3 regions of the Geodermatophilus sp. SMS 5-13 genome follow, and region 1 is predicted to be linked to each of the others. Evidence: predicted binding sites of a transcription regulator. Region 1 holds the regulator's gene; each other region holds the start of a gene.
What was found. Region 1 encodes LexA, which represses DNA repair genes until DNA is damaged. Its sites were predicted from a motif close to TCGAACANNTGTTCGA; they were not measured.
Positions count from the first base shown of each region.

Region 2: AB3388_RS00535 (HNH endonuclease signature motif containing protein) is a predicted target of LexA. The motif match lies at 1,447-1,462, and genes of this name have one in related genera.
Region 3: AB3388_RS11290 (YbaK/EbsC family protein) is a predicted target of LexA. The motif match lies at 1,696-1,711, and genes of this name have one in related genera.

Region 1 covers NZ_CP165729.1:4,284,842-4,288,106, forward strand. The annotation lists gene AB3388_RS20710 (hypothetical protein) at 1-753, opposite strand, end outside; gene AB3388_RS20715 (LysM peptidoglycan-binding domain-containing protein) at 894-1,460, opposite strand; gene lexA (transcriptional repressor LexA) at 1,676-2,464, shown strand; gene AB3388_RS20725 (NHL repeat-containing protein) at 2,483-3,265, opposite strand, start outside.
Region 2 covers NZ_CP165729.1:114,819-118,083, forward strand. The annotation lists gene AB3388_RS00530 (MarR family winged helix-turn-helix transcriptional regulator) at 1-182, shown strand, start outside; gene AB3388_RS00535 (HNH endonuclease signature motif containing protein) at 202-1,443, opposite strand; gene serS (serine--tRNA ligase) at 1,602-2,900, shown strand; gene AB3388_RS00545 (HAD family hydrolase) at 2,980-3,265, shown strand, end outside.
Region 3 covers NZ_CP165729.1:2,298,470-2,301,734, forward strand. The annotation lists gene AB3388_RS11280 (phytoene desaturase family protein) at 1-481, opposite strand, end outside; gene AB3388_RS11285 (GNAT family N-acetyltransferase) at 490-1,062, opposite strand; gene AB3388_RS11290 (YbaK/EbsC family protein) at 1,059-1,577, opposite strand; gene AB3388_RS11295 (DUF6504 family protein) at 1,818-2,147, shown strand; gene AB3388_RS11300 (SAV_6107 family HEPN domain-containing protein) at 2,147-2,635, shown strand; gene AB3388_RS11305 (DNA polymerase III subunit alpha) at 2,680-3,265, shown strand, end outside.

The DNA of each region.
Region 1 (3,265 bases):
GCTCCGTCCGACGTCACCGAGCCGCATCGGCCGGGTGAACAGGTCCGGCTCCGGCGACAGGGCGCCGGACCCGGACCAGTCGGCACCGGGGACGCCGGGCCAGGTGTCGTCCGACCGGGCGCCCCACACCTCCGCAGCGCGGGCCGCGGGCGTGCGGACCTCGAGCGGCGAGTCGGTCACCGCGGCCCGGACGCCCGTGTCGACAGCACGGTGCCGGCCCGCTCCGGACGGCGACGCCGGAGCCCGGTGCCGTCCCGCCCGAGCCCCCACCGCCGGGAACTCGGCGGTCTCACCGACGACGCGCGAGTCGGCGCGCCTCCGGCCGGCCGGATGCACCGCTCGGCTGGCGGCGTCCTCACGGACGGCGGGCAGCCCGCGGGCGCCGGGCAGCTCGCGCACCTGCGGGACAGGGCGCACGCCGGGCGCCGCGGGTCGGCCACGGCGTGCCGGACCGGTGGCCGAGACGTCGGCGAGGCGCAGGCTCCGCGTGGCCGCCGGGTCCTCCGCCGGGGCAACCGCGGGCTCCGGGGCGACGGACAGGTGCGGCTCGGGCAGTCGCAGACTGCTCAGGTCGGTCCAACTGGACTCTTCGACCCCGCCGACGGTCAGGCGCACCCAGACCTGGCAGGCGCCGCCGGCGTCGTGCCGCCAGCCGAGCAGCGATCCGGGCAGCCACTCCCCCGCCGAGTACACCTCGACGTCCTGCGGCTGACTGGTGAACACCGCTGCACGACTCTCCATGACGCCTGACACGCGACGACGGTAAGCGGTGGAGTCAGTACGCAGCGTGAAGGCGCGGGTACTGAGGGTTGACGAAGTCGGCGTCCCGATGTTGTCGGAGTCTTCGCGGGCCGGCCGGGCACCGACAAGCGACCGCTCTCGCCATCGGGCACTCACGGCAGCTGCAGCACCTGACCCGGCACCACGTCCGCGCCGTCGATCCCGTTGAGCTGCTGGATCTCGTACACCACCGCGCGCACGTCGTCGCCCGCGTCGGCGACGGCGGCCGCGATCGACCACAGCGTGTCACCCGGCTCGACCACCACCGTGCTCACCCCGGCGAGACGCAGATCGCCGCCCGCGCCACCGGCGACCAGCGGTCCGAGCCAGGAGCCGACGGCAACCGCCGCCGCCAGGCCGAGGGCGACCAGCAGCCGGCGGGCGCGCGGGGTGAGGCGCAGCGGAGCAGCCGGCGTGCGGGATGGCGTGGCGCAGCCGCCCCGGACCGGGCGGCCGGCCGCCGCGGGGCGCCCGGCCGGCGCCGAGGACGCCGGACGGGCCGGCGGGGCGAGGGGGGAGGGCGAGCGGCCCACCCGCTCGCCGGGCCGGACCGACCGGCCCGCCCGCGCGGGCCGCCCCGTCTCCAGCGGACGATCACCCGAGACGGACCGGAGCGAGGGCCGCCACGGCGCCTGCACCGCCTCGTCGAAGTCCAGGACTGCCTGCTGCACGCTTCCCACGACACTCTCCTCCCGCCGATCCCGACACCGCGTCGTTCTCGAACGCGTGTTCGATTCGAACGCCCGTGCGAATGTCTACCGGACGCGGCCGACAGAAGCGACCCGACCCGTCGCGACTCGAACGTGTGTTTGAAAAATCCGAGCGGCGGCGCTACCGTCTGCCACCAAGGACGGACGGCGCGATCCGGCGACTGGGCCGGCGGCGAGGAGGAGACGTGGCGGGCACGAGGGGGACGTCCGGCGGTCGCCGGTCGACCGGTGACGGCGCGGGCACGACCGGCCGGCGCCGTGCGGCGGAGACGGCGGGCACGACGACGGACGACGCACCGGCCGCCGTGCGGTCCTTCCCGGACCGCGGCGAGGCCGGCGACGGCCTCACGCAGCGGCAGCGGCGGGTGCTCGAGGTCATCCGCGACTCGATCGAGCGGCGGGGCTATCCGCCCTCGGTGCGCGAGATCGGTGAGGCCGTCGGGCTGTCCTCGGCCTCGTCGGTGGCGCACCAGCTCTCGGTGCTGCAGAAGAAGGGCTGGCTTCGCCGCGACCCCAACCGGCCGCGCGCCCTCGACGTGCGGCTGCCGGGCGAGCACGGCCCGACCGCGCTGCCCGTGGCCGAGGAGACCGGCACCGCCGCGCCGACCTATGTGCCGCTCGTCGGCCGGATCGCGGCCGGCGGCCCGGTCCTCGCCGAGCAGGCGGTGGAGGACGTGTTCCCCCTCCCCCGCGAGCTCGTCGGCGAGGGGACGCTGTTCATGCTCAAGGTCGCCGGTGACTCGATGGTGGAGGCGGCGATCTGCGACGGCGACTGGGTCGTGGTGCGGCAGCAGCCCACCGCCGAGAACGGCGAGATCGTCGCGGCCATGATCGACGGCGAGGCGACGGTGAAGACCTACAAGCGCCGCGACGGGCACGTGTGGCTGCTGCCGCACAACCCGGCGTACGAGCCGATCCCGGGCGACGACGCGACGATCCTGGGCCGGGTCGTCAGCGTCCTGCGCCGGGTCTGAGCCGCGACGGCGCGGGGCTCAGACGGTCCCGCGCCGTCGGATCAGCAGGCCGCCCAGCCAGACCACCACGGTGGCCACGGCGGCGGCGATGAGGCCCGCGGTGAACGCGGGCGGGCCCGATGCGGCGTCGGCCTCGGCGGAGCCCTGCGCCGCGGCGGCGACCGGCGCCGGCTGCGCCGTGACCGGCACGAGGGTCACGTCGCCGGGAAGTCCCTCGCCGGCGACCACCAGCTGCCGGTCGTCGGTGCTGAAGCTGATCGCCTCACCCTGCGGGGCCGGGGGCAGCGCGACCCGCACGGGGGCGGCGCCCAGGGCGCCGGCCACGTCGGAGCCGGACAGCGGCCACACGTAGGCGTCGGTGTAGGTGCGCAGCGCGAGCAGCGTGCCATCGCGCGACACCGCTCCCCCGGTGGCCATCAGCTGGCCGGCGCGGCCCACCGGCCCACCGTCCGTGCCGGTGAGCGTGAAGTTGACCGAGGCCACTCTCTCCAGCGCCACCGCGCCCCCGTCGACCAGCGCGGCGGTGGGCCGGTAGACGCCACTGGCCCCGAGGATCTCCTTGGTGACGAGGTACGGCGTCCCGTCCGGGGCCAGCAGCAGCGACTCGGCGTCGTGCGGCCCGTCGGGATAGCTCATGCGGAACACCCCGGTCGACCCGTCCAGGCGCAGGGCGAGGAGGGCGACCGTGGGCCGATTGGTCCGGTTGTCCCCGACGTCGGCCAGCCACACGGTGCCGTCGGCTCCGACCGCGAGGTCCTCGGGGTCGTAGGGATCGACCGGCGCGGAGTGGACCTCGACGAT
Region 2 (3,265 bases), 1.7 Mb from region 1:
AGCTCTCCCCGCGCGGGCGTGCCCTGCTCGGGGAGGTGGAGGACATCTGGACCGAGCTGGAGCAGGGCTGGGCCGCCGAGCTCGGCGACGACCGGATGGCCGGACTGCGGAGCGATCTGACGACACTCCTGCGCGCAGCGCACGGCGGCACCCTCCCTGCGGTCCGCACCGTGGGGGAGTGACTCGCCGGGGCGGGCCCGGTCAGCCGGCGCGGGCGAGCTCCGGGTCGTCGGCGGGTGGCCGGATCACCAGGATCTCGGTGCCGTCGCGGCGGTAGGTGTGCCAGCGTCCGCTGCTGTCTCGTTCGACGCGGAAGCCGTGGTGGGCCTGGGTGTGGTGCCGCTCGCACAGCAGCGCGGAGTTCTCCGCGGAGGTCTGGCCGCCGAAGAGCCAATGAACGACGTGATGAACCTCGCACCAGTGGGTCGGGGCATCGCAGCCGGCGAACACGCAGTGCTCGTCGCGGAGTTCGACGGCCTTGCGCAGGCCGGGGGTGACCAGCCGCTGGGCGCGGCCGAGATCGAGCGGTTCGCCGTCGACGGAGAGCAGGTAGCGGCGCAGCTCGGCGTCGCAGGCCAGCTGGCGGGCGCGGGCGGCGGAGAGGATCGCGCCGAACCCGGCCCGCGCGGCGCCCCTGCCGGTGGCCGGGTCGGCCAGGTCCTCGCTGTTCACCCGGACCGCGACCTGGGGCTTGACGGTGCGCAGCAGCGGCAGGGTGCCGCAGCCCAGGTGGATGTCGGCCAGCTGGACGAGGGCGTCGGCCTGCTGCTGGGGTCGGGTGCGCGCATCGCCGGCGGGCCGGTGGGCCTGCAGCAGCGACTCGATCGCGGCCTGCAGCTTCTCCATGCCCAGCGGGTCGAGGTGGAAGCGGCCGGTGCCCGAGCCGTCGGCGTGCTTGGCGAAGGACAGGAACCGTTCCTCGGTGGGATCGGGTTCGGGGCCGTCGGCGTCGAGGCGGGTGAGCACCTGGTGCACCAGCTTCACCAGGTCCTCGTGCGGCTGGGTGGCGGCGAAGCGGGCCAGCACCGCGGCGACCTCGGTCGGGTCGATGCCCTGGGCGGCGGCCAGCGCGACCGGCCGCGGCCCGGTGATCTTGGCGATCACCGACACCTGATCGGCGGTCAGCCCCCCGGCGGCGTGCGCGGCGGCGACGGCGGGCAGCTGCTCCAGCGCCCGCCCGGTGCGGACCACGCGCGACGCCGCCTTGCCGGAGAGGCGACAGTGCCCGCGCAGCCAGGACTGGGCCGTGGCCATCCCGTCCCCGGCGAACGCCCGCAGGCCGTCCGCGACGCGCACGGTGCGGGCCAGCTCGGCGTCGATCCGGTTCCGCAGGGCGACCAGATCGCGGGTGCGGTCCAGCAGCGCCGGGCCCTGGCCGTGGAGGTCCTCGGCCACGAGTGCGTCGAACTCCGACACGAGCGCGTCCACGAGCACCTCCTCCATGACTCGATCACCTGTTCGAAACACTATCTCTGATCGAAGCCCGCCGCGACCTGAATCCCCAGGTCAAAGCCGGTTTCCGCAGATCTCGACGGCCCCTTGCGCGCGGCCGCGCACGTGTGAACGCGGGCGCCGTCCCGGCGGCTCATTACGATCGGGTGGTGATCGACCTGCGACTCGTGCGTGAGGACCCCGACCGGGTCAAGGCCAGCCAGCGGGCCCGGGGTGCCGACGAGTCCCTGGTCGACGAGCTGCTGGCCGCCGACGAGGCGCGCCGGCAGGCGGTCAAGCGCGCCGACGACCTGCGCGCCGAGCAGAAGGCGGCCTCCCAGGCGGTCAAGAAGGCCACGCCGGACGAGCGCCCCGCCGTCCTGGAGCGGGCCAAGGCGCTCGCCGCCGAGGTCAAGGACGCCGAGGAGGCGCAGCGCGCCGCCGACGTGGCGCTGCGCCGGGTCCACCTCCAGATCCCCAACGTCGTCCACGACGACGTGCCGCCCGGCGGCGAGGACGACGCGGTGACGCTGCGCACCGTCGGCGAGATCCCCACCTACGACTTCCCGGTCAAGGACCACCTGGAGATCGGCGAGGCGCTCGGCGCGATCGACATCGAGCGCGGCGCCAAGGTCTCCGGCGCCCGCTTCTACTTCCTCACCGGCCCCGGCGCCCTGCTCGAGTTCGCCCTGGCCCAGTTCGCCGTCAGCCAGGCGGTGACCGCCGGCTTCACGCCCGTCGTCGCCCCCGCCCTGGTGCGGCCCGAGGCGATGGAGGGCACCGGATTCCTCGGTGCGCACGCCGAGGAGGTCTACAAGATCGAGCGCGACGACCTCTACCTCGTCGGGACGTCGGAGGTCGCGCTCGCCGGCATGCACATGAACGAGGTGCTCGACCTCCCCGCCGGCCCGCGCCGCTACGCCGGCTGGTCCTCCTGCTTCCGCCGCGAGGCCGGCTCCTACGGCAAGGACACCCGCGGGATCATCCGCGTGCACTGGTTCGACAAGGTCGAGATGTTCAGCTTCTGCCGTCCGGAGGAGGCCGCCGAGGAGCACCGTCGGCTGCTCGCCTGGGAGGAGGAGTTCCTCACCGCCCTCGAGCTGCCCTACCGCGTGGTCGACATCGCCGCCGGCGACCTGGGCACCAGCGCCGCCCGCAAGTTCGACATCGAGGCGTGGTTCCCGAGCCAGAACACCTACCGCGAGCTGACCAGCACCTCGGACTGCACGACCTTCCAGGCGCGGCGGCTCAACATCCGCTACCGCGGGGACGACGGCAAGCCGCAGCCCGCCGCGACGCTCAACGGCACCCTCTGCGCGATCGCCCGCACCATCGCCTGCCTGCTCGAGGTGCACCAGCGCGCCGACGGCTCGGTCCACGTGCCCAAGGCCCTGCGGCCGTGGCTGGGCGGCGCCGAGCTGCTCAGCCCCGGGATGACCCTGGCGGCGGCCGTCCCGCCGACCGCATGAGCCCGACTCCGCGCCCCGGTCCGCTCCTCGCTCGCAGAGCTCGCTGCGATGCTCCCGGAGCTGTCGTCGGGCGGCCCGCATGAGCGTTCCCCTGCCCTCCTCCGGGCACGCCGCGCCGGGCGCGGACGTCGTCGTCGAACCGCCCGTCCTCGGGAACTGGCGCCCCCTGCTGGTGGCGACCGATCTCGACGGCACGCTGTTCACCTCCGCGGGCGAGGTCGGCGCGCGCACCCGGGCGGCGCTGGAGGCCTCCTGGGCGGCGGGGATCCCGGTCGTCGGCGTCACCGGCCGCGGCCCCCGGTTGCTCGACAGCGTCCGCGCGGCGCTCGACGGCCGCGGCATCGCCGTCCTCGCCCAGGGCGGGT
Region 3 (3,265 bases), 2.0 Mb from region 1:
GGGGCGCCCCGAGCGGCCAGAACGCGCGCAGCAGATTGCCGGCCGCCGGGCGACCGCCGAAGGAGGCGGCCACCGCGCGGCTGCGCGGTCCCCACACCTCGACGAAGCGGCGGTAGGCCGCGGCGTCGTCCGGGCCGCAGGCCGCCTCGATCGACGCGGCCGTGGCGGCGAGGTCCCTCCGGAAGACCAGGGGCGGGTCGCCCGGCGCGAAGCCCCACGGGTCGCAGTCGACGTAGCGCAGCCCGTGGGCGGCCAGGTCGAGCTCCTCGACGATCCCGCTGTGCCGGATGATCACGTGCGCGCTGGAGCCGCGGTCGACCCGCACGCCCGGCCAGCGCTCCACCGTCGAGACCGCGCCCCCGAGGACGGCGTCGCGCTCGACCACCTCGACCGACAGGCCGGCGCGGGCCAGGTAGCAGGCGGCGACCAGCCCGTTGTGCCCCGAGCCGACGACGACGGCGTCGACGGACGAGGTGCCCACCCGTGGGCTCAGGTGCCGGCGGGCCGCAGCGGCAGGCGCGCGCCCAGGATGGCGAACGGCCGCGAGTCGCCGGGGAAGTGGTGGCCGCGGGCGAGGTCGACGAAGCCGTCGGCGTGGTAGAGCCGGAAGGCCTTGGTGTCGGCGTCCGGCGTGGACAGCAGCGCGGCCGGATGGGACAGGCCGGCCACCAGGGCGTGCAGCAGCTGGCGGCCCAGCCCGCGGCTCTGGTGCTCGGGGTGGACGTGCAGCTCGCACACCTCGAACGCGCCGGGCAGCCAGCGCTTCGCCGTCCGGCGGTCGAGCGCGGCGCGGACCTGGTCGTGCCACCACTGCCCGGGGGCGACCAGGTAGCCGTAGCCGAAGCCGACGAGCTGCTCGCCCTCCGGCGTCTCGGCGAACGCGCCGACGGCGCGGAAGCCCGGGCGCTCGGTGTGCTGCATGGCGTAGCCGTAGCGGCCGGCGACGACCGAGGGGTCGTAGCCCATGGCCAGCCCGTAGATGGCCAGGGCCTCGTGCATGTGCTCGCGGATCCACGAGACGGGCAGCTCGGTGACCCGTGCGGTGGGCCGGGTGCCGGTCATGGGCCGACCACCTCCTCGACGTCGGGATCGAGCATGCCCCCGGCGACCTCCGCGGCCGTGCCGGCGGTGAGCCGGAGCAGCTCCTCGTAGGTGGTGGGGAAGACCGCCGAGGGGTGTCCCGCCGAGGCCCACACGCGGTCGTAGCGGGCCAGCTCCACGTCGACCAGGGTGCCGATCGGCTCGGGGTGGCCGATGGGGGCCACGCCGCCGATTGGCTGCCCGGTGTGCTCCCGGACGAAGTCGGGCGAGGCCCGCCGGACGTGCGGGACGCCGAGGAGCCCGGCCACCTGCACCTCGTCGACGCGGTGCCCGCCGCTGGTCAGGACGAGCAGGGGCTCGCCGTCGACGTCGAACAGCAGGCTGTTGGCGATCGCGCCGACGGGGACGCCGAGCTGTGCGGCGGCCGCCGAGGCGGTGCGGGCGCTGCCCGGCAGCTCGCGCACCTGCCCGGTCGCTCCGGAGACCGCGAGGAGCTCGGCGACCTCGGCGACCCGTGGGTGCGCGGGACGGGTCATGGCTGAATCCTGCCACCGGCCCGGCGACCCGCGCGCCCCGATCCGGCGCGGTCGGCGGCGGGACACGGGCGGCGCACCACTTGACGGGCCCGGCCGCGTCAGGTCTACTTCTCCGTGTTCGAACATGCGTTCGATCAACAGGGTTCGGACACAGCCGACACCCGCCGCTCTCGGGTCCTTCCCCGCCCGGGGCGGTGGGCCGGACGGCCTTGGCGGGAGAGCGAGACAGGGGAGTGTGCCATGAGCCGGGTGCTCGGCGGGCCGGCCGGTCGGGTCGGCGAGGAGGTGCAGGTCGAGCGCGGCGCGCTGGGCCCGGTGCAGTTCTGGCGCGGCGAGTCACGCTACGTCGTGGGCGAGCTGCTCGACTCCTGGGTGGAGACCGCCCCCTGGTGGCAGCAACACGCCGTCAGCTCCTCCGGCGGCGCCTCGGCCGAGCTGGTCGCCTCCCGCGAGGTGTGGCGGGTGGAGGCGGTGCGGGCCGGCCGGTCGCGGATGAGCTTCGCCGGCGTCTACGACCTGTCCTGGGACGCCGCCGGCAACCGCTGGTGGCTCGTGCGGGTGCACGACTGATGGGCGCCGCGCGAGTCATGCCCGCCGACCAGCTGCCGCTGCCGCCGCCTCTGCCCCCGGCGGCGGCCCAGCTCCTCGACCAGGCCCACCGCGCGCTGGCCGAGGCCGCGGGCTGCACCGACGACCCCCGGCGCCGGTACGCCACCGCCCACCTGGGCGCGCTGCGCGCAGCCGCCGCCGTCCTCGCCGCCCGCACCCGGCCCGAGGCCGGTCGGCGCCGGCCGCGCAGCGCGTGGGTGCTGCTCGGTCAGGTCGCGCCGGAGCTGGGGGAGTGGGCCACCTTCTTCGCCGCCGGCGCCGCCAAGCGGGCCGCGGCCGAGGCCGGCCTCTCCCGCGCGGTCACCGAGCGGGAGGCCGACGACCTGGTCCGCGACGTCCGGGCGTTCCTCACCGTCGTCGAGCACACCCTCGGCGCCCTCGCCCCCGAGCCGGTCCGGCCGGCGGCCACCCGCCCCCGGGTGGTCGGCGGCTCCGACCACCGAAGGTGAGCGCCGACCCCTTCGTCCACCTCCACGTCGCCTCGGGCTACTCGATGCGGTACGGCGCCAACCATCCCGCCGACCTCGTGGCCCGGGCCGCCGAGCACGGCATGGCGGCGCTCGCGCTGACCGACCGCGACGGCCTCTACGGCGCGGTCAAGTTCGCGCTCGCCTGCCGCTCGGCCGGGGTGCGACCGATCTTCGGGGTGGACCTCGCGATGGCGCCGGCCGTCGACTCCGCCGTCCCGCGGCCGCTGGCCCGGCCGCTGGGGAACGGCGCGGCGTCCCGGCTCGGCGGCCCGGCCGGCCGGCGGGTGCCCGCGCGCGGCGGGGCCAGCGTCGACCCGCGGCTGCCGCGGGTCACCTTCCTCGCCCGCGACGGGGAGGGCTGGCGCTCGCTGTGCCGGCTGACCAGCGCGACCCACCTGCGCGGCACGCGGGGGGAGCCGGTGAGCTCGCTGGCGCTGGCCGCCGAGCACGCCCCGGGGCTGGTCGCGCTGCTCGGGCCGGAGTCCCCGGTCGGGCGGGCGCTGGCCGAGGGCCGGGCCGACGCCGCCGCGGCGACGCTGGACGCCTGGCGGGCGATCTTCGGCCCGGGCCGGCTGGCGGTCGAGCTGGTCCACCACCGCGGCCGGGGCG